DNA from 2 places in the Achromobacter veterisilvae genome. Region 2 is predicted to be linked to the other one. Evidence: predicted binding sites of a transcription regulator. Region 2 holds the regulator's gene; the other holds the start of a gene.
The links. The regulator LexA, encoded in region 2, represses DNA repair genes until DNA is damaged. The targets are predictions, from matches to a motif close to ACTGTATNNNNATACAGT.
Positions count from the first base shown of each region.

Region 1: the regulator LexA is predicted to act here: its motif matches at 5,139-5,156, upstream of WHX56_RS21850 (VRR-NUC domain-containing protein).

Region 1 covers NZ_CP148753.1:4,711,012-4,722,476, reverse strand. Annotated here, with positions in the region: gene argE (acetylornithine deacetylase) at 1-810, opposite strand, end outside; gene WHX56_RS21865 (gluconate 2-dehydrogenase subunit 3 family protein) at 1,219-1,932, shown strand; gene WHX56_RS21860 (GMC family oxidoreductase) at 1,936-3,711, shown strand; gene WHX56_RS21855 (cytochrome c) at 3,724-5,028, shown strand; gene WHX56_RS21850 (VRR-NUC domain-containing protein) at 5,172-6,815, shown strand; gene WHX56_RS21845 (ATP-dependent DNA helicase) at 6,812-9,082, shown strand; gene WHX56_RS21840 (group III truncated hemoglobin) at 9,083-9,487, opposite strand; gene fes (enterochelin esterase) at 9,700-11,289, shown strand; gene WHX56_RS21830 (amidase) at 11,403-11,465, shown strand, end outside.
Region 2 covers NZ_CP148753.1:4,989,007-5,000,471, forward strand. Annotated here, with positions in the region: gene WHX56_RS23075 (thiolase family protein) at 1-496, shown strand, start outside; gene WHX56_RS23080 (class I adenylate-forming enzyme family protein) at 498-2,027, shown strand; gene WHX56_RS23085 (Bug family tripartite tricarboxylate transporter substrate binding protein) at 2,024-2,989, shown strand; gene lexA (transcriptional repressor LexA) at 3,186-3,836, shown strand; gene lon (endopeptidase La) at 3,946-6,396, opposite strand; gene clpX (ATP-dependent Clp protease ATP-binding subunit ClpX) at 6,657-7,955, opposite strand; gene clpP (ATP-dependent Clp endopeptidase proteolytic subunit ClpP) at 8,059-8,712, opposite strand; gene tig (trigger factor) at 8,717-10,027, opposite strand; gene WHX56_RS23115 (M48 family metalloprotease) at 10,195-10,950, opposite strand; gene WHX56_RS23120 (TIGR00645 family protein) at 11,212-11,465, shown strand, end outside.

The DNA.
Region 1 (11,465 bases), 280 kb from region 2:
GCGGTAGCCGAAGATGAATTCGCAGTCGCGCGGCACGATGTTGCGCGCCAGGCCGCCGTTGACGAGGGCGGTCTGAAGCGTGTCGTAAGGGGTGTCGAACGCGCTGTCCTCGCGGGGCGCCAGGGCGTACTCGTCGGCGAGGTCCTGGATGCGGCCGATGAGGCGCGCGGCATATTCGATGGCGTTGACGCCGTCCTGGGTGCGCGACGCGTGGGCTTCCTTGCCGCGGACGCAGCAGCGGTAATTGCGGCTGCCTTTGTGCGCGGTCACGACCTGCATGTCGGTGGGCTCGCCCACGATACAGGCCGCGGGCGAGATCCGCGCGGCTTGCAGGTCGGCCAGCAGGGTCCTGACGCCTTTGCAGCCGACCTCTTCGTCGTAGGTGAAGGCCAGGTGGACCGGACGTCGCAGTTCCGCCGCCGCAAGGCGGTCGACGCAGGCGAGCACGGCCGCGAGAAAGCCCTTCATGTCGCAGGCGCCGCGGCCGTAGAGGCGCCCGTCCGCGATGCGGGCCTTGAAAGGGTCGCTGCTCCAGTCCTGCCCGTCGACGGGCACGACGTCGGTGTGCCCCGACAGCACGATGCCGCCGGGCAGGTCCGGCCCGATGGTGGCGAACAGGTTCGCCTTGGCGCCGGAGTCGTCGTAGCTGAGGCGGGCGCCGATGCCGTGCCCGCGCAGGCAGTCGCGCACCCATTCGATCAGGCCCAGGTTGGAGTCCCGGCTGACGGTCGGAAAGGCGATCAAGGTTGCCAGGATGTCCAGCGTCCGGCGTGTGGGTTGTTGGTGCGGCGACACGTGTTCCCTCCCCATGGATCGATGACACTGTAGTGTCCGGGGCAGGGCAGGACCAATTAAATAAACAGGAAGTCCTATTAGCGTTGTTAATGCGTTGGGCAGTGCGCGGCGCGCGTCGGCGCGCAATGGAATGCGATGCAACCGTTCATGGCCTTGTCAGAAAAGCCCGCGTTTTCAGGCGTCTTACGTAGTCCTTAAAGCAAAAGACATTTTCATGTCAAGAAAATCGAACTGATACGGTCCATCGTGCATATCAGATGCTCGAAAGAGCGCATAATGTCCCCACCTTTTCTTGTGTCCCTATTCACAGGAACGGTCGATTTTCTGTAAGCGAAGAGCGTGTTGTCACTAGCTCGGCGGTTCGTGTTTCCAGGTTCATGTTCGCAGTCGCTAGGACAACTTGGAGTATTCACGGAGATGTCTATGACAGAAGACGCAAAGCCGCGCAGGCGGTTCCTGCAGGCGTTGGCCATCGTGCCGGCGTCGACGTTGGCGGTGGGCGCAATGGCCACCGGCTGTACCAACGGGCCGGAGAGCGCCGCCGCGCGCGCGGCCAAGCCCTATGAACCCACCTATTTCACCAAGGCCGAATGGGCCTTCATCGTCGCGGCCGTCGATCACTTGATTCCCGCCGACGACTACGGCCCCGGCGCCATCGAAGCCGGCGTGCCGGAATTCATCGACCGCCAGATGGAAACGCCGTTCGGCCACGGCAAGCTCTGGTACATGCAGGGGCCGTTCCATCCCGACGTGGTGCCGGAACTGGGCTACCAGCTCAACCAGAATCCGCGCGAGGTCTACCGCAACGGCATCCAGGCCTGCGACGCCTGGTGCGTGAAAACGCACGGCAAGGTCTACGCCGAACTGGACAAGCCGCTGCAGGAGCAGATCCTGAAGGACCTGCAGGGCGGCAAGATCGAGTTCGAGACCGTTCCGTCCAGGACGTTCTTCAGCTTCCTGCTGTCGAACACCAAGGAAGGGTTCTTCGCCGATCCGATGTACGGCGGCAACAAGAACATGGTGGGCTGGAAGATGGTGGGCTTTCCGGGGGCTCGCGCCGACTACATGGACTGGGTGGACCAGCCCAACGTGAAGTACCCCTACGGTCCCGTTTCGATCTCTGGGGAAAAGGGCTGAGCCATGGCGATCAAGAAAGAGAAAGTTGACGCGGTGCTGGTCGGGTTCGGCTGGACTGGCGCGATCCTGGGCCAGGAACTGACCGAAGCCGGCCTGCACGTGCTGGCGCTGGAGCGCGGCGGCATGCAGGACACGCCCAAGGACGCCGAGTACCCGAAGGTGATCGACGAACTGGCGTACTCCGTGCGCGGCAAGCTGTTCCAGGACCTGTCCAAGGAAACCGTGACCATCCGCCACGGCGTGGACGACGTGGCCGTGCCGTACCGCCAGAACGGTTCGTTCCTGCTGGGCACGGGCGTGGGCGGGGCGGGCTTCCACTGGAACGGCATGCACTACCGGGTGCTGCCCGAAGAGCTGGAACTGCGCACGCGCTACGAGACGCGCTACGGCAAGAGCTTCATCCCCGAAGGCATGACCATCCAGGATTTCGGCGTGACCTACGACGAACTGGAGCCGTACTTCACCAAGTTCGAATACGTGTGCGGCACGTCGGGCAAGGCCGGCAACCTGAACGGCAAGATCGTCGAAGGCGGCAACCCGCTGGAAGGCAAGCGCAGCAAGGAATTCCCGCTGCCGCCCCTGACCACCACCTATGGCGCGCAGTTGTTCGACAAGGCCGCCCGCGAGGTCGGCTTCCATCCGTATCCGGCGCCCGCGGCCAACGCGTCCGGCCCCTACACCAATCCGTACGGCGTGCGCCTGGGGCCCTGTAATTTCTGCGGGTTCTGCGAGAACTACGGTTGCTACATGTATTCGAAGGCGTCGCCGCAGACGACCATCCTGCCGGTGCTGCTGAAGAAGCCCAACTTCGAATTGCGCACGCAATCGCACGTGATCCGTGTCAATCTGGATTCGACCGGCAAGAAGGCCGTGGGCGTCACCTACATCGACGCGCAGGGCCGCGAAGTCGAGCAGCCCGCCGACCTGGTGATCCTGTCGGCCTACCAGATGCACAACGTGCGCCTGCTGCTGCTGTCGGGCATCGGCAAGCCCTACGATCCCAAGACCAACGAAGGCACGGTCGGCAAGAACTACGCCTACCAGATGAACGGCGCGGTGAACGCGCTGCTGCCCAAGGGCACGCAGCTCAATCCCTTCGTGGGCACGGGCGCGGGCGGCGTCGGCATGGACGACCTGAACGGCGACCAGTTCGACCACGGCCCGCTGGGCTTCCTGGGCGGGGCCAGCATCCGCCACGTGCGCTACGGCGGGCGTCCCATCAAGATGACGCCCACCACGCCGGGCACCCCGACCTGGGGCACGGCATGGAAGGCGGGCGTGCAGGACGCGTACCAGCGCTACATGACCATCGGCATTTCCGGTTCGGTGATGTCGTACCGCGACGCCTACCTGTCGCTGGACCCGACCTACAAGGACAGCTTCGGCCAGCCGCTGCTGCGCATGACCTTCGACTGGCACGACAACGAGTTCGACATGCTGGGCTACATGGGCAAGCGCATGGACGAGGTGGCGAAGGCCATGAAGCCCGAGAAGCACTTCGTCGCGGTGCGCAAGAAGGGCGCGCGCTACGACACGCGGGTCTACCAGAGCACGCACAACACGGGCGGCGCCATCATGGGGTCCAACCCGAAGGAAAGCGTGGTCAACAAGTACCTGCAGAGCTGGGACGTGTCCAACGTGTTCGTGATGGGGGCCTGTGTGTTCCCGCAGAACATGGGCTACAACCCGACGGGACTGGTGGGCGCCCTGGCTTTCTGGGCCGCGCAGGCGATCCGCGACCAGTACCTGAAGAACCCCGGCCCGCTGGTCCAGGCGTAAGGAGACGGAACAATGATTAAGCAGACCATTGTTGCGGCGCTCTCCGCGCTGGTCGCGGGATCCGCGTGGGCGGCCGACGGCACTCCGGCCGATGCGCAGTTGATCAAGCAGGGCGAGTACCTGTCGCGCGCCGGCGACTGTATCGCCTGCCATACCGCGAAGGGCGGCAAGCCGTTCGCGGGCGGCCTGGGCATCGAGTCGCCGCTGGGCACGATCTATTCCACCAATATCACGCCGGACAAGGAAACCGGCATCGGCGACTACACCTACGAGGACTTCGACCGGGCGGTGCGCCACGGCGTGTCCAAGGACGGGCATTCGCTGTATCCGGCCATGCCGTACACGGCCTACGCCAAGGTCGCGCCCGACGACGTGAAGGCCCTGTACGCCTACTTCATGCATGGCGTCGAGCCGGTGAAGCAGGCCAACAAGGACACCGACATCAGTTGGCCGCTGTCGATGCGCTGGCCCCTGGGCGTGTGGCGCTGGATGTTCGCGCCGGACGCCGTGAGCGGGCCCGCGGCCAGCGACCTCAAGGGCGCCGACCGCGAAGCGCTGCTGCGCGGCCAGTACCTGGTGGAAGGCCTGGGCCATTGCAGCACCTGCCATACGCCGCGCGGCTTCGCCTTGCAGGAAAAGGCGCTGACCGAGGCGGACGGCTCGGCCTTCCTGTCGGGCGGCGTGGTCGAAGGCTGGCTCGCCAAGAACCTGCGGGGCGACATGGCCGACGGCCTGGGCAGTTGGAGCCAGGAGGACATCGCGGCGTTCCTGAAGTCCGGCCGCAACGGCCATTCGGCGGCCTTCGGCGGCATGGCGCAGGTGGTCGGCGACAGCACGCAGCATTTGTCCGACGCCGACGTCAACGCCATCGCGGCGTACCTGAAGAGCCTGCCTCCGGTGAACAAGGACGCGAAGCCGCTCGCCTACGACGAGTCCGTGGCGCAGGCCCTGCGCACCGGCAAGGACAAGAGCGACGGCGCGATGGCCTTCCTCAACAACTGCGCGGCCTGCCACCGCAGCACGGGCAAGGGCTATACGGAAACGTTCCCGCAACTGGCGCTCAGCTCCACGGTGAACTCGGCGGATCCGGCGTCCCTGATCCACATCGTGCTGAAAGGCGCGCAGATGCCGGGGACTTCGGCGGCGCCGACCGCGTACGCGATGCCGGGCTTCGACTGGCGCATGACCGACAAGGAAGTCGCCGACGTGGTGACCTTCGTGCGGTCCAGTTGGGGCAACCAGGGGGCGTCGGTCAGCGCCGCCGACGTGGCCAAGGTGCGCAAGGACGTCGGGGCCGCGCCGCAGCCGGCGCGCTGAGGCGCCCAAGGCCCGCGGCGTGACGCCTCGCCGGCCGCGCCTCGCCGGCCGCGCCTTGTCGGAAAGCTCTCGGGCTTTCCGGCAAGGCCGGCCGCCGGCCTGCTATGATTACTGGATAAATACCCAGCTATCCGGCAGCGCCGATGTTTCCTCCGTACCGCTATTACTACCTGCACAATTTCGAGCGCGCGCTGGCGTGGGTGGCCGAACGCTACGCCGACCTGCTGGATGCCGCCGAACTCCGTTTCCTGGCGGATTTCCAGGCCTTGCCGCAGGCGTCGCGGGCGCTGATGGTGCGCATGCTGATGCGGCGCGGGCCCTGGTTCCGCGCCACCCGGCTGGCCTACGAAGAGATCCCCGGCACCCGTGAAGCCGCCGCGCCGCTGGAGGCGCTGGGCTGGCTGGACGCCGGCGCGCCCATGACGCTGGACGAACTTTTCGGCCTGCATACCAAGGCCGAACTTGCCGCGCTGTTCCCCGGCGCGCCGGTCAAGCCCGGCGCCCGCAAGGCGGACCTGCTGGAAGCGCTGCGGCCGCTGCACCCCCAGCCGCAATCCTATGCCGCCTGGCACCCGCGGGCCGGCGAGCCCGTCTGGCGCGTCATGGCGGCGGACCTGTGCGAACGGTTCCGCCTCATGTTCTTCGGCAATCTGCGCCAGGACTGGTCGGAATTCGTGCTGGCGGACCTGGGCGTGTTCCAGTACGAGACTGTGCCGTTCGACGCGGCGTCGCGCGCGTTCCAGGCGCGCGCCGACGTCGACCGCTACCTCGCGCTGCACGCATGCCGCCAGGCCCTGGAAGACGGGGCGGGCGTGGAGGCGCTGCTGCCGGCGGTGGACGCCTGCGCCAGCGACAACGCCTGGCTGGAGAAGCGGCGCGGCAAGATGCTGCTGCGCATCGGCCAGGCCTGCGAACGGGCCCAGGACTGGGAGGCCGCGCAGCGGGTGTACGCGCTGTGCGCCTATCCGGGCGCGCGCCACCGGCGCATCCGGGTGTATGAACGCATGGCGCGGTTCGGCGACGCGCTGGCGCTGGCGGCGCAGGCGCAGGCCGAGCCCGAAAGCGAAGAGGAAAGCCAGCGGCTGGCGCGCATGATGCCGCGCCTGCTGCGCGGCGCGGGGCAGGGCGCCCCGGCGCGCCGGCGGCCGCCCGCGGTGGCGCGCCAGGACCTGGCCCTGCCGCGTCCCGCGCAGCCCGCGCCGGTGGAATTCGTGGCGCGCGACCACCTGCACCGCGACGACGCGCCGGTGCACTATGTGGAAAACGCGCTCATCAATTCGCTGTTCGGCCTGCTGTGCTGGCCGGCGGTGTTCGCGCCCGTGCCCGGCGCGTTCTTCCATCCGTTCCAGCGCGGGCCGGCGGACCTGGACGCGCCCGATTTCCATTCGCGGCGCGAGGCGCATTTCGCCGAATGCCTGGCGCAGCTCGATACGCCCGGCTACCGCGACACCATCCTGGCGCGCTATGCCGACAAGCGCGGCGTGCAGTCGCCGTTCGTGTTCTGGGGGGCGCTGTCCGAACCGCTGCTGGCGCAGGCGCTGGACTGCCTGCCCGCCGCGCACCTGAAGCTGTTCTTCCTGCGGCTGCTGCGCGACGTCAAGACCAACCGTTCGGGGCTGCCCGACCTCGTCCGCTTCTGGCCGGGCGAGCGGCGCTACGAACTGATCGAGGTGAAGGGGCCGGGCGACAAGCTGCAGGACAACCAGATCCGCTGGCTGGAATACTGCGTGGCGCACGGCATGCCGGTCAGCGTCTGCCACGTGAGCTGGCGGGAGGATCCGGTATGAGCTATTCAGTGGCGGTCCGGGCGCTGTGCGAGTTCACGGCCCGCGCCGGCGACCTGGATTCGCGCTTCACGCCGGCGCCCAGCGGGCTGGAAGGCATGGCGGGGCATGCCCTCGTGGCGGGCCGGCGCGGCCCCGCCTACGAGACCGAGGTGCCGCTGTCGGGCGACTACGAGAACCTGCGGGTGCGCGGGCGCGCCGACGGCTACGACCCCGCGGCCAACCAGCTCGAAGAGGTCAAGACCTATCGCGGCCGGCTGGACGGCGTGCGCGACAACCACCGCGCGGCGCACTGGGCGCAGGCGCGGGTCTACGGCCATCTGCTGTGCCAGGAGCGGGGGCTGGCGCAATTGCGCGTGGCGCTGGTGTACTTCAACGTGGTCACGGAAGAAGAAACGGTGCTGACGGAAACGCACGACGCGGCGGCGCTGGCGGCGTTCTTCCAGGAGCAGTGCGGCCGCTTCCTGGCGTGGGCCAGGACCGAGCTGGCCCACCGGCAGGCGCGCGACGCGGCGCTGGAGGCGCTGGCGTTCCCGTACGGGGCGTTCCGCGGCGGGCAGCGCGAGCTGGCCGTGGCCGCGTACCGGACGGCCCGCGACGGCGGCTGCCTGATGGCGCAGGCGCCCACCGGCATCGGCAAGACGCTGGGCACTCTCTTTCCCTTGCTGAAGGCCTGCCCGGGTTCGGGCCTGGACAAGATTTTCTTCCTGGCCGCCAAGGGGCCGGGCCGCGCCCTGGCGCTGGAAGCGCTGGAAACCGTCAACGCGCAGCCGGCGGCCCCGCGCCTGCGGGTGCTGGATATGCAGGCGCGCGACAAGGCCTGCGTGCACCCCGACAAGGACTGCCACGGCGAATCCTGCCCGCTGGCCCAGGGCTTCTACGACCGCCTGCCGCGGGCCCGCGAAGCCGCGCTGGCGCACGTCCGCCTGGACGCGGCGGCGCTGCGCCGCACGGCCGACGAGCACCAGGTGTGCCCCTATTACCTGTCGCAGGAAATGGCGCGGTGGAGCGATGTGGTGGTGGGCGACTACAACTACTACTACGACTCCACCGCCATGCTGTACGCGCTGGCCCAGGCCCACCAGTGGAAGGTCGCGGTGCTGGTGGACGAGGCGCACAACCTGGTGGACCGGGCGCGCCGCATGTACACGGGCGAACTCGGCCAGGCCGCGCTGTCGGCCGCGCGCTACGCCGCGCCCAAGCCGCTGAAAAAGGCGCTGGACGGCCTGAACCGTTCATGGAACGCCTTGAACAAAAAGCAGGCGGAGGCCTACCAGGCCTACGACGAGGCCCCGGCGGGCGTGCTGGCGGCAGTGCAGAAGGCGGTGGCGGCGATCACCGACCACATGGGCCTGTCGCCCCTGGCGCAGGACGATCCGGTGCTGGGCTTCTACTTCGAGGCGCTGCACTTCATGCGCCTGGCCGAGCAGTTCGGTTCGCACGCGCTGTTCGACGTGACCCTGGACGCTCCGGGCGCGGCCGGCGCCAAGACGCCGCCGTCGACGCTGTGCGTGCGCAACGTGATTCCCGCCCCGCACCTGGCGGGGCGCTACGCGGCCGCGCACGCCACGGTGCTGTTCTCCGGCACCTTCAGCCCGCAGCAGTTCTATCGCGACACGCTGGGCCTGCCCGCGCAGGCCGCGTGGATCGACGTGGCCGCGCCGTTCCAGGCGGAGCAACTGGCCGTGCGGGTGGTGGGCAACGTATCCACGCGCTTTCGCGACCGCGAGCGCTCGCTTGCGCCCATCGTGGACCTGATCGCGCGGCAGTACGCCGAGCGGCCGGGCAACTACCTGGGGTTCCTCAGCAGCTTCGACTACCTGCGCCGGGTGTCGGACCTGATGCGGGAGTGCCATCCGGACGTGCCGGTATGGATGCAGACCCCCGGCATGGACGAGGCCGGCCGCGCCGCGTTCCTGGCGCGGTTTTCCGAGACCGGGCGGGGCGTGGGGTTCGCCGTCCTGGGCGGCGCGTTCTCGGAAGGCGTGGACCTGCCGGGCAAGCGCCTGATCGGCGCCTTCATCGCCACGCTGGGGCTGCCGCAGGTGAACGCGGTGAACGAACGCATCAAGCGCGCCATGGACCGGCGCTATGGCGAAGAGAACGGCTACGACTACACCTATCTGTACCCGGGCATGCAGAAGGTGGTGCAGGCGGCCGGCCGGGTGATACGCACCGAGCAGGACGTCGGCACGGTCCACCTGATCGACGACCGCTACCGGCGCGCGAAGGTCCGCGGCCTGTTGCCCGGCTGGTGGCGGGTGGAGTGATCAGGCGGGGCGCAGGTCCGTCAGGGGCTGGCTCGGGTCGCGGCTGAGCTGGTAGCCATACCAGAGGCTGCGCGCCATGCGCTGGGCCATTTCCTGGGCAGCGTCCGCCAGGGCGCGGTTGGGCAGGGCGTCGGTGGTTTCGCGCCACAGCGCCAGCCAGCGCTCGAACAGTTCGGCGCTCAGGTTGGGCATGGCCACGTGCTTGGGCATGGGCATGCCGGAAAAGCGGCGGGTGCCCAGCAGCACGGCGGACCAGAAGTCGGACAGCGTCCTCAGATGCTCGTCCCAGTCGTGCACCTGGCTGTCGAAGACGGGGCCGAGCGCCGCGTCGGCGCGCGCCTTGCCGTAGAAGGCATGCACCAGTTCCTGGATTTCGGCTTCGGTGCAGAGGTCGGCAGCGGCCATGGGCGTCTCCTGGCTAGGGGGGAATCCGCGCATGATAGGGCGGGCCGGGGCCGGCGCGGTTTGATCTGGCGCAAACGCGGCGGCGGGGCCTGCGCGCCCGCGGCGGGCCGGGTTTCAGTGGATAATGATATTGATTCCCATTAATGTGAGGGCGGACCGCGAGGCAGTCGCGCGGGGCGGATCCGTCGACACGCGAGCAGGAGAGCAGGCAAGTGACGCAGCAACGCAATACCCATCGGTGGCGCGCCGGATGGCTGGCGCTGGCCCTGGCTGGCGCGGCATCGGGGGCCGCCCTGGCGCAGAGCGCGGAAGGGCGGGTGTCGCCGCAGGCGCCGGCGGATACCGCGCTGACTCTGCAAAAGGGCGAATTCCTGGCCGGGGAGTGGGCGGCCGACAGCGGCGTGACGCTGGACCTGCTGGATGCGTCGGGCAGGCACGTGCGCCGCCTGAGCGACGCCGAGCGGCCCGCCGGCGGCCTGATGCTGGTGGCGCCGGACGATGGCCGCTACACGCTGCGGGCGCAGGGGCGGGGCGCGTACCGCTGGGCGGTGTCCGAGCGCGTGCCGCTGTCGGCGCAGCGCGCGCCCGAGCCCGCGCCCGCCATCGACAGTCCGCGGCTCGCGGCGCTGGCGCGCGCGCTGGAGCAGGGCGGCGGCACCGATGCCTTCTGGCGCGAGATCGCGGCCTCGGGCGCGCCGCTGATCGAGCCCGTCGACGCCGCGCATGACCGGGTGACCTTCCTGTGGCGCGGCGCGCAGCGCAACGTGCGGCTGTTCGGCGGCCCCTCGTCCGACCACGCGCCGCTGGCGCGGCTGGGAACCTCGGACGTCTGGTACCGGAGTTTCGTGCTGGCGCGCTCGGCGCGCCTGTCGTACAAGCTGGCGCCGGACGTGCCGGAGCTGCCTGCTTCCGACACCGCGCGGCGCCGCGCGATCCTGGCCACCGCGCAGGCCGATCCGCTGAACCCCAAGGCCTACCCCGAGCGCGGCGTGGACGCGTTCCAGTATTCCTCGGTGCTGGAACTGGCCGGCGCGCCGCCGCAGCCCTGGGTGGCGCCGCGCCCCGGCGTCCCGGCCGGCACGGTGGAGGCCAAGTCCCTGCGCAGCAGGATCCTGGGCAACACGCGCGATATCCACCTGTACCGCCCCGCCGGCTGGCGGCCGGACGCGCCCGGCAACCACGTGCTGGTGCTGTTCGACGCGGGGCCGTATCTCAGCCGCGTGCCCACGCCGACGATCCTGGACAACATGATCGCCGAGGGCGTCATTCCGCCCACGGCGGCGGTGCTGATCTCGAACCCGACCGCGGATTCGCGATCCGCGGAGCTGCCGCCGAATCCGGACTTCGCCGACTTCCTGGCGCGCGAGCTGATGCCGTGGGCCCGGGAACAAGGCATCGCCGCGCCGGCCGCGCGCACGGTCGTCGGCGGCTCCAGCTACGGTGGCCTGGCCTCGTCCTACGCCGCCTTGCGCCATCCCGAGGTGTTCGGCAACGTGCTGAGCCAGTCCGGCTCGTACTGGTGGGGGCAGCCGGGCGAAGAGGACCAGTGGCTGGCGCGGCAGTTCGCGGCGGCGCGCAAGCTGCCGGTGCGCTTCTACCTGGTGGCGGGGCGCTTCGAAATGGGCCGGGGCGGCCAGCCGGGGATCCTCGACAGCAACCGGCGCTTGCGCGACGTGCTCACCGCCAAGGGTTACCGGGTCACCCACCAGGAGGTGGAGGGCGGCCACGATTACCTGAGCTGGCGCGGCACGCTGTCCGACGGCCTGATCGACCTGATCGGCGCCAGGCAGGCGGCCCGCTAGCCGCGAAGGGACGGCGCGTCGCGTAGTATTGTTTGCGCGCGCCCGGATTTCCGCCGGCGCGCCCAACACAATACCCGCGCCGGCGGATTCCGCGGCGCGACAAGGAGACATGCATGAACCCTGCCACCGAGGCCCCGGTCCCCGGCCTGGACGATATCGTGGCGATGCCGGCGCAC
Region 2 (11,465 bases):
CTTGTCCGACGCGCGCAGGCAACGGGCCGTCAGGGTCGCGGGCATCGGCGCGGCCAGCACCGTGATCCGCGACATCGCCGACATGGACCGGCACTGCGTGCACCTGGCCGCGAAGCGCGCCTATGCCATGGCCGAGATCACGCCGCGGGATATCGACGTGGCCGAAGTGCATGACGCGTCCAGCTTCGCGGAACTGCTGCAGATCGAAAACCTGGGCCTTTGCGCCCGCGGCCAGGGCGGCCCCTACACCGAAAGCGGCGCGACCAGCCTGGGCGGCATCACCCCCGTCAACGTATCGGGCGGCCTGGTGTCCAAGGGGCATCCGATCGCCGCGACGGGCCTGGTGCAGATCCACGAGCTCGTTACGCAACTGCGCCATGAAGCCGGCGCGCGCCAGGTCCGGGGCGCCCGCACCGCGGTGGCCGAAAACGGCGGCGGGTTCCTGCATTACGAAGATGCGGCGGCCGTGGTCACGGTGCTCAGCAACAGGCTCTAGCATGCAGCCTATCGATTTTTTCCTGCATGCCGCCATGCGGTACCCGGATCGCATCGCGGCGATCGATGCGGCCACCGGCCGCACCCATACGTACGAAGCGCTGCGCGGCCAGGCGCTGGCGCTGGCCGCGGCGCTGCAACGCCTGTCGGGCAAGCCTCGTCCGGTGATCGCCACGCTGGCCGGCAATTCGCACGCAATGCTGCTGGGCATATTGGCCACCTATGCCTGCGGCGGCGTGCTGGTGCCGCTGACGCCGACCGTCGTCGAACAGGACATCGCCCGCCAACTGGCGACGGCCGCGCCCGATATCGTGTTGCACGACGCGGCCTACGAGGCGCTGCTGGCTTCCTACCACGGCCCGCGCATCTGCAACGACGAGCGCCGCGAGCTCCATACCGACGCGCTGGTGCGTGAACACGCGGGCCAGTCGCCATCGCGCTCCAATCCGGATCCGGGCGAGACGGCCGCCATCAAGTTCACGGGTGGATCGTCGGGCGTGCCCAAAGCCGTATTGCAGTCGCTGCGCTGTATCAACACCATGGTGGCGTCGCTGGCCATGGCGTATGGCTTCGACAGCGAGGAACGCTTCCTGCTGGCGCCGCCGATGACGCATGGCGCGGGCACGTTCGTGCTGCCGGTATTGCATGCCGGCGGCTGCCTGGTGATCGCCGGCCGTGCCACGGCCGAGCAACTGCATGCCTTGATGGACACCTGCGGGGTGACGTCCACCTGGGTGCCTCCCACCCTGCTCCAGCGGCTGGTGCAGGCACAGCGCGACGCGCCGCGCCACCTGCCGACGCTGCGCAACCTGCTGTATGGCGGCGCGCCCTGCCCGGCCCCGCTGCTGTCGCAGGCAATCGCGGCGTTCGGCCCCGTGCTGGGCGTTACCTATGGCCTGACGGAAGCGCCGGTCATCATCGCGGGGATGGACGGCGCCACCGGCTCCCGACCGGAAAACCATGGCAGCGCGGGCCGAGTCGGCCCCCTGACGCGGGTCGCGGTCGTCGGCGAAGACGGCCGCGCCACCGCCAGCCCGAACACCTTGGGCGAAATCATCGCCAGCGGCGACCTGCTGATGTCGGGCTACCTGAACATGCCCGAGCAGACCGCGGCCGTCCTGAAAGACGGCTGGTTCCACACCGGAGACATCGGCTACATCGACGAGCGCGGGTTCCTGTTCATCAAAGGCCGCTCCAAGGACGTCATCATTAGCGGCGGCTTCAATGTCTATCCCTCCGACGTCGAGAACGCCTATGCGCGACACCCGGACATCGCCGAATGCGTGGTGTTCGGCGTCGCCGACGACTACTGGGGCGAACGCGTCGAAATGGCGGTCGTTCCAGTTCGGCCGGACTCGGTCGGCGCCCAGGCGCTGATTGATTACGGCAAGCAGCAGTTGGGGTCCGTGCGGACACCCAAAATCATCCACATCGTGCAGTCTTTTCCAAAAAACACACTAGGCAAACTCGACAAGCGGCGAATCATCGACGACTTGCGCGACGCGAGCCAGCAGGAGGAACATCGATCATGACATTCAAGACCTGGATTGCCGCCACGGCCGGCGCGCTGGCCATCACGCTGGGCGGCTCCGCCGCCGCGGCCTTTCCGGACCAGCCCATCCGCTTCGTAGTCGGGTTTCCGCCGGGCGGCTCGACCGATATCGTCGCGCGCGTGTTGGCCGAGGGCCTGTCGCGCGAATTGGGCCAGTCCGTCGTCGTCGAGAACAAGGCGGGCGCGGGCGGCACCATCGGCGCCTCGACGGTCGCGCACGCCAAGCCGGACGGCTACACCATCTTCCTGGGCACCGTAGCCACCAACGTGATCAACCCGTTGCTGCGCAAGGAACTGAATTTCGACCCGATCAAGGGTTTCACCATGATCGGCGAGGTCGGCTTCTACACCAATCTGGTGCTGGTCAATGCCGATTCGAAATACCGGGACCTGGGCGCGCTGATCGCCGACGCGAAGCAGCGGCAACTGTCCTACTCCAGCCCCGGGGCCGGCACGTCGCCGCACATGACCGGCGAATACTTCAAGATCCTGACCGGCTCGAACATGCAGCACATTCCCTTTTCGGGCAGCGGCCCGGCGTTGACCGCGCTGATGGGCAGCCACGTCGACCTCGGGTTCGACAATCTGCCCGCCGCCCTGAGCCTGGTGCAATCGGGCAAAGTGCGGGCGCTGGCCATCACCAGCACGACGCGCATCAAGGAACTGCCCGATGTGCCCACCGCCGAGGAGCTGGGCGTGAAGAACATGAGCGTGGACGCCTGGGTCAGCGTCATGGGCCCGGCCGGCATTCCGGCCGACCGGCTGTCGGTGCTGAGTTCCGCCTTGCTGAAAACGCTGGCCATGCCCGACATCGTCCGCAAACTCGAAGACAAGGCCATCACGATCAAGGCCACGCGTCCGGAGGAATTGCAGGACTACATCGAATCCGAGACCCGGAAGTGGCGCGGCGTCATCGAGACGGCCGGCATCAAGCCGGAATAACGCGCGGCGCCTGGTCGAGGTCCGCCCGGGCAAGGTCTGATTTGGCCCGGCGCGCTCGATCCGGGGCATCCTGACCGGCCGGTTGCCGCTTTGAGGCGACCGGCCGGTCAGTTCGGGGAGCAACTTGCTTTTTTGCGCTGCGTCCCCCAGAATGGCGCTGTATATATGTACAGTCCGCTAGCACCGGATCATCGCCATGGCCAGCAAACTCACCGATCGCCAACAACAAATCCTGGATCTGATCAGGCAGACCGTCGCGCGCACCGGCTTTCCGCCGACGCGCGCCGAAATCGCGCAGGCCCTGGGTTTCCGTTCCCCCAACGCGGCGGAAGATCACCTCAAGGCCCTGGCCCGCAAGGGCGCCATCGAACTCACGGCCGGCGCCTCCCGCGGCATCCGCCTGAAAGACGCCTCCACGGCGCCCACGCAAGCCTCGCTGCCCCTGCCCTCCCTGGCGCAACTGCTGCTGCCGCTGGTGGGCCGCGTGGCCGCCGGCAGCCCCATATTGGCCGCGGAACACGTCGAACGCGAGGTCGGCGTGGACCCCAACCTGTTCGCCCAGGCGCCCGACTACCTGCTGAAGGTGCGCGGCATGAGCATGCGCGACGCGGGCATCCTGGAAGGCGACCTGCTCGCCGTGAAAAAAGCCTCCGAGGCCCGCAATGGCCAGATCGTGGTGGCCCGGCTGGGCGATGACGTCACCGTCAAGCGCCTGCAGCGCCAGAACGGCCACATCGAACTCCTGCCCGAAAACCCGGACTTCCAGCCCATCGTGGTGGGCGCCGACCAGGATTTCGCCCTGGAAGGCATAGCCGTGGGCCTGATCCGCACGCACGCGCTGCACTAAGGGCCTCTCCCGCCCTTCCCGGCGCAGGCAAAATGAAACCCGCCGAGGCGGGTTTCTTTTTGGGTCATGGCTCCCGGGCGCTCCTTGCGGAGACGCCCGGAAGGTCAGGTCAATGCTTGAGCACCGGATCGGTCGAGCCCGGCTCGGCCGGCTTGGCCACCAGGGGTTCCTTGACCGCTTCTTCCTCGGCCAGGGGCTCGGGCAGGCGTTCCAGGGCCAGTTCCAGCACCTTGTCGATCCAGCGCACCGGCACGATCTCGAGATGGTTCTTGACGTTGTCCGGAATCTCCGCCAGGTCCTTGACGTTTTCTTCCGGGATCAAGACCGTCTTGATGCCGCCGCGATGGGCCGCCAGCAGCTTTTCCTTCAGGCCGCCGATGGGCAGCACTTCGCCGCGCAGCGTGATCTCGCCGGTCATGGCGACGTCGGCGCGCACCGGGATGCGCGACAGGGCCGACACCATGGCCGTGGTGATCGCGATACCCGCGGACGGACCGTCCTTGGGCGTCGCGCCTTCCGGCACGTGCACGTGCATGTCGTGCTTCTCGAAGACGCTGTCGGCAAAGCCCAGGCGGCGGGCGCGCGAGCGCACCACCGTGCGGGCCGCTTCGACCGATTCCTTCATCACGTCGCCCAGCGAGCCGGTGCGTTGGATGACGCCCTTGCCGGGCATGTCCGCGACTTCGATCGTCAGCAGGTCGCCGCCGACTTCCGTCCACGCAAGGCCGGTCACCTGGCCGATCTGGTTTTCCTTTTCGGCCATGCCGAAGGTGTAGCGGCGCACGCCCAGGTAGTCGCTCAGGTTGTCGCCCGTCACGTTGACCGGCTTGACCTCGAGGGTCTTGCCTTCGGCCTTGGCGCGGTCGCCCTGGGTCAGCAACTGCTTGATGACCTTGCGGCAGATCTTGCCCACTTCGCGTTCGAGCGCGCGCACGCCGGCTTCGCGGGTGTAGTAGCGCACGATGTCGCGCAGGGCGCTGTCGTCGACGGTCAGCTCGCTATCCTTCACGCCGTTGTTCTTCATCAGCTTGGGCAGCAGATGGTCGCGGGCGATGTGGATCTTCTCTTCCTCGGTATAGCCGGACAGGCGGATCACTTCCATCCGGTCCAGCAGGGCCGGCGGAATGTTCAGCGTGTTGCTGGTGGCCACGAACATGACGTCGGACAGGTCGAAGTCGACTTCGATGTAGTGGTCCTGGAACGTGTGGTTCTGTTCCGGGTCCAGCACCTCGAGCAGGGCCGACGAGGGATCGCCGCGGAAATCCATGCCCAGCTTGTCGATTTCATCGAGCAGGAACAGGGGATTGCGCACGCCGACCTTCGACATGTTCTGGACGATCTTGCCGGGCATGGAGCCGATGTAGGTGCGGCGATGGCCGCGGATCTCGGCTTCGTCGCGCACGCCGCCCAGCGCCATGCGCACGAACTTGCGGTTCGTGGCCTTGGCGATGGACTGCCCCAGCGAGGTCTTGCCCACGCCGGGAGGGCCGACCAGGCAGAGGATCGGCGCCTTCACCTTGTCCACGCGCTGCTGCACGGCAAGATATTCCAGGATCCGTTCCTTGACCTTTTCCAGGCCATAGTGGTCGTTGTCCAGCACCGTTTCCGCGTTGCTGATGGAATTGTTGATCTTGCTCTTCTTCTTCCAGGGAAGATTGATGAGCGTATCGATGTAGTTGCGCACCACGGTGGCTTCGGCCGACATGGGCGACATGAGCTTGAGCTTCTTGAGCTCGGCATCGGCCTTCTTGCGCGCCTCTTTGGGCATGTGGGCGGCGATGATCTTCTTTTCGAGCTCTTCGATGTCCGCGCCCTCTTCGCCTTCGCCGAGTTCCTTCTGAATGGCCTTGACCTGCTCATTCAGGTAGTAGTCGCGCTGGCTCTTTTCCATCTGCTTCTTCACGCGGCCGCGAATCCGCTTCTCGACCTGGAGGATGTCGATTTCGGTTTCGAGTTGCGTGAGCAAGCCTTCGAGGCGTTCGGAGGTGCCGACGATCTCGAGCATCTTCTGCTTCTGCTCGAGCTTCAAGGGAAGATGCGCGGCGATCGTATCGGCCAGGCGCCCGGCATCGTCGATGCCGGCCAGCGAGGTCAGGATCTCCGGAGGGATCTTCTTGTTCAGTTTTACGTACTGTTCGAACTGGGCGACGATCGCGCGGCGCAGGGCCTCGGTCTCGGAGCCTTGCATGGCGTCCGGTTCGATCGGCGTCACCTGGCAGGTGAAGTGCGAATCGGCGTCTTCGATGCTGTTGATGCGGGCGCGCTGGGTGCCCTCGACCAGCACCTTGACGGTGCCGTCGGGCAGCTTGAGCATCTGCAGGATGCCGGCGACGCAGCCGATCTCGTAGACGTCTTCGGGCGTGGGGTCATCCTTGCCGGCGGATTTCTGGGCCACCAGCATGATGCTCTTGCCCGCTTCCATCGCAACCTCGAGCGCGCGGATGGAGCGCGGACGGCCGACGAACAGCGGGATGACCATGTGCGGAAACACCACGACGTCGCGCAGCGGGAGCAGGGGCAGGTCGATCGGGTCGGAAGGCAGGGTCTGGCTGGCAGACATAGGAGGTTCCTCGGTATGACTCGGCGTATCGGGGACAGGTGGCCCGGGTATACCCGGACCAGCCACGTCGGTTACGTCTGTTATGGGAACAATAGCCGAAAATTCAAGATCTCGGCGCCTGGATAACCCAAAGGCTGAAAAAATCCCCCGGGGGGACACTCACAGTATGCGAGTGTCGCGCCCGCGAGAAAAGCGTGTTTCCACTCGGGAATGGCCCCCAGGCAAAAAAACCCGTTACGGGAACGGGCTTTTTTGAAATATCAGGCTGCCGCGTCGCGGACTTCCCCGCGCTCCGGCTTGTCCGAAGCGGCGGCTTCGTCGGCGTAGATGAGCAATGGCTTGCCCTCGCCTTCGATGGCGTTTTCGTCCAGCACCACGCGCTTGACGTTGCCCTGGGAAGGCAGGTCGTACATGGTGTCGAGCAAGGCCTGCTCGATGATGGAACGCAGGCCGCGGGCGCCCGTCTTGCGCTTGAGCGCCTTGCGGGCGATCGCCTTCAGGGCGGCGGGCCGCACGTCGAGTTCGGCGCCTTCCATGGCGAACAGCTTCTGGAACTGCTTGAGCAAGGCGTTCTTGGGCTCGGTCAGGATCTGCACCAGGGCCGCCTCGTCGAGTTCGTCCAGCGTGGCGACCACCGGCAGGCGGCCGACCAGTTCCGGAATCAGGCCGAACTTGATCAGGTCTTCGGGTTCGACTTCGGAGAACAGCTCGCCCACGCCGCGCTCGGACTTGGCGCGCACCGAGGCCGAGAAGCCGATGCCCGATTTCTCGGTACGGTCGCGGATGACTTTTTCCAGCCCGTCGAAGGCGCCGCCGACGATGAACAGGATGTTGGTCGTGTCCACCTGGACGAAGTCCTGGTTGGGGTGCTTGCGCCCGCCCTGCGGCGGCACCGAGGCCACCGTGCCTTCGATCAGCTTCAGCAGCGCCTGCTGCACGCCCTCGCCCGACACGTCGCGGGTGATGGACGGGTTGTCGGACTTGCGGGAGATCTTGTCGATTTCATCGATGTAGATAATGGCGCGCTGCGCCTTTTCCACTTCGTAGTTGCAGTTCTGCAGCAACTTCTGGATGATGTTTTCGACGTCTTCGCCCACGTAGCCGGCTTCGGTCAGCGTGGTGGCGTCGGCCATGACGAACGGCACGTTCAGCATGCGCGCCAGCGTCTGGGCCAGGAGCGTCTTGCCCGACCCGGTGGGGCCGATCAGCATGATGTTGCTCTTGGACAGCTCGACTTCGTCGCCCTTGATCTCGCCGTGGCGGATGCGCTTGTAATGGTTGTAGACCGCCACCGCCAGCATGCGCTTGGGCGAGTTCTGCCCAATGACGTACTGGTCGAGGAAGGTCTTGATTTCGGCCGGAGTGGGCAGTTCGGAACGAATCGCCGCGCGCGCGGTGGCTTGCGCCTCCTCGCGGATGATGTCGTTGCACAGATCTATGCATTCATCGCAGATGAATACCGACGGACCCGCGATCAGCTTGCGGACTTCATGCTGGCTTTTATTGCAAAACGAGCAATGCAGCACTTTTGCGTCTGCCGATCCCTTTTTTTCAGGCATATTTGTTTCGTATCTCAGGTAAAGATGCGCCAGGCTGGAAAAAAGCCTAGCGCATGCGCTTACTCAAACATGGTGGCAGCGGGTTCGGGTCAACCGGGGGAAGTCAGCCTTCCGAGCGGGAGGTCATCACCTTGTCCACCAGTCCATACGATACCGCATCTTCGGCCGACATGAAGTTGTCACGCTCCGTGTCTATGCCGATGCGCTCCATCGTCTGGCCGGTGTTCGTGGCCAGGATGCGGTTCAGGCGTTCGCGCAGGTCCAGGATTTCGCGGGCCTGGATCTGGATGTCCGAGGCCTGCCCCTGGGCGCCGCCGGAAGGCTGGTGGATCATGATGCGCGAGTTGGGCAGCGTGAAACGCTTGCCCTTCTTGCCCGCCGCCAGCAGGAACGCCCCCATGCTGGCCGCCAGGCCGGTGCACAGGGTGGATACGTCCGGCTTGACGAACTGCATGGTGTCAAAGATGGCCATTCCCGCGTAGACCGACCCGCCGGGCGAGTTGATGTACAGGGAAATGTCCTTGTCAGGATTCTCCGATTCCAGGAACAGCAACTGCGCGACGACCAGGTTGGCCGTGGCATCGTTGACCGGACCCACCAGGAAAATGAGCCGCTCGCGGAGCAAACGCGAATAGATGTCGTAGGCGCGTTCGCCGCGCCCCGACTGCTCGATCACCATGGGAATGTAGCCCAGGCCGGTGGGGGTCACCGACGACCCGCCATTCATTGCCGCATAGAAATCGGTGAATCTCTGCATAGTGTTACGCCATCCCCATCAACTGATCGAAAGGCACCGTCTCGTCGGTGACCTTGGCCTTGTCCAGCACGTGCGCGACGACATTGTCTTCCAGCACGATCGCCTCGATTTCAGCACGACGCTGGCGGTCGGCCAGGTAATAGCTGACAACCTGGGCGGGTTGTTCGTAGTTCTGGGCGAACTCTTCGATGCGCGCGCGCACCTGCTCGGGCTTGGCTTGCAGTTGGGCTTGCTTGACCAGTTCCGACACCAGCAGGCCCAGGCGGACGCGGCGTTCCGATTCGGTCGCGAAGGCTTCGGCCGGGATCGGCACGGATTCGGCGTTCGGGATGCCGCGCTGCTTCAGTTCTTCGCGGGCGGCGGCCACGCGGCCTTGCACGTCGTTGTCGACCAGGGCCTTCGGCACGTCGAACTTGCCGGCTTCGACCAGGGCGTCCATCACGCTGGACTTGGTGCGGCCTTGCGAGCGCACCTTGACTTCGCGTTCGATGTTGCTGCGGATGTCGGCCTTCAGCTTTTCGACGTCGCCTTCGGGCTGGCCGAGCGACTGGGCGAATTCGCTGTTCAGCTCGGGCAGCACGCCTTCGGCCACTTCCTTCACGGTGATCGTGAATTCGGCGGTCTTGCCGGCCACTTCCTTGCCTTGGTAGTCATCGGGGAACTTGAGCGGGAAGACCTTGGTCTCGCCGGCCTTCAGGCCGCGGGCGGCTTCTTCGAATTCCGGCAGCATGCGGCCTTGGCCGAGCACGAACGGGAAGTCTTCCGCCTTGCCGCCTTCGAAGGGCACGCCGTCGATGGTGCCGGCGAAGTCCAGCGTGACGCGGTCGCCGTCGGCCGAAGCGCGGCCTTCGCGGGCTTCGAACGTGGCGCGCTGTTTGCGCAGGACGTCCAGGGTCTTTTCGACTTCGGCGTCGGTGACGGCCGTCTCGAAGCGGGTGACGGCCAGGGCCGACAGGTCGGGCACGGCGACTTCGGGGTACACCTCGAACGTGGCGGTGAACGCCAGCGTGTCGTCGGTGACGCCTTCGGTCTTGGGTTCGAGGTTCGGGGCGCCGGCGACGCGCAGTTTGGCGCCGTCCACGGCCTGCTCGAAGGCACGGCCGACTTGGCTATTGATCACGTCGTAGCGGATGCTGGGACCATGGCTGCGCTCGAGCATGGCGAGCGGCGCCTTGCCCGGACGGAAGCCGGGGACCTTGGCGGTCCGGGCCACGCGCTTCAATTGCGCCTGGACTTCCTTTTCGACGTCGGCCACCGAGACGGCCAGATCAACACGGCGCTCCAGGCCGGAGAGGGTTTCAACCACAGGCTGCATTAAAAGACCTATATTCCGAGAGATAAGAGGTAACGGGCGGATAAACGCGCCATTTTACCGGAAACTTCCGGACCGCTGACGCAAAGGGGCGCGAGCACCCGGATAAGTCCGGATACTCGCGCCCCGTTTTTCGTCCCGCACGGGGAGGAAAAACGCCTGCCGGCGCCTTATTTGGCCTTGGCGATGCGCTCTTCGATGTGCTGGGCGCGCTTGGCCGAAGACGGGTGCGAGCTCATCATATCGCTCTTGCCGCCGTCCAGTTCCGCCAGCTTCTGGAACGCGGTCACCAGGCCGCGGGTGTTCAGCTTCTTGGATTGCAGCAGGTCGAACGAGTAATCGTCGGCCCCGCTTTCCTGCGACTGCGAGAACTGCGCATTGATGAACTTCTCGGTCAGGTCGCCCAACTGCGAGGCGCTCAGGGCGGCAACGGTCGAGCCGCCCGCCGCGCCGGCGGCGTCGCGCGCGGCGGAAACGGTGTAGGCGGTCTGCATCGCCTTCTTGCTGTGGCCCAGCGCCACGTGGCCGATTTCGTGGCCGACCACGCCCATCACTTCGTCGTCGGTCATCATGTCCATCAGGCCGCTATAGACGCGGATGCAGCCGTTGGCCATGGCCCACGCATTGACGTCCTTCGTGATGTAGACCTTGTAGCTGGCCTTCTGGCCGTTCACCGTGCCGCCCAGCGACTTGGCGATCTTCTGCAGGCGGGCGTCGTACTTGCTGCCGGGCGCGGCGATCTTCTCTTGCGAGTCGCTCTGGGCGCAGGCCTTGTCCGACAGGGCCTTGATTTCGGCGTCGCTCAAGGTGGCGGCCTGGACGACCTTGCTGCCGGCGCCCACCAATCCCCCGATGTCCAACGCATGCGAGGCGGAATAAGGGGCAAGCGCAACGGCCAACGCGGCAACGGCGTAGCGGATCTTCATGGGAACAAACTCCTCTTGACTGGCTCCATGCCAACGAGGCGGCAATTCTATATATGGCCAATGCGCTCTGAACGTTTCGGCACAGAGTTTCGCAAATGCCAGTTTTCCTTACAGAAAACCCCGGCAAATCCCCCGCGATCGTGCTAGCGGCCGCGCCACGGCGACGATTCCCGCCACGAAAAAATGATGCCGGCGGCCACATGGCATTGATAGAATTGCGCCCGCCTTTTTTTCGCACATACCCTACGGCTCGCACCCACAATGATCCCTGACACCCCTCCCCGCCTTGGCCTGCTGCCCGGCCTGATCTTCAGTTCCCGCTGGCTGCAACTGCCCCTGTACCTGGGCCTGATCGTCGCGCAAGGCGTCTACGTCATGCTGTTCCTGAAAGAGCTGTGGCATCTGCTGACGCACGCCACGAGCTTCGGGGAAATGGAGATCATGCTGCTGGTGCTGGGCCTGATCGACGTGGTCATGATCTCGAACCTGCTGGTCATGGTGATCGTGGGCGGCTA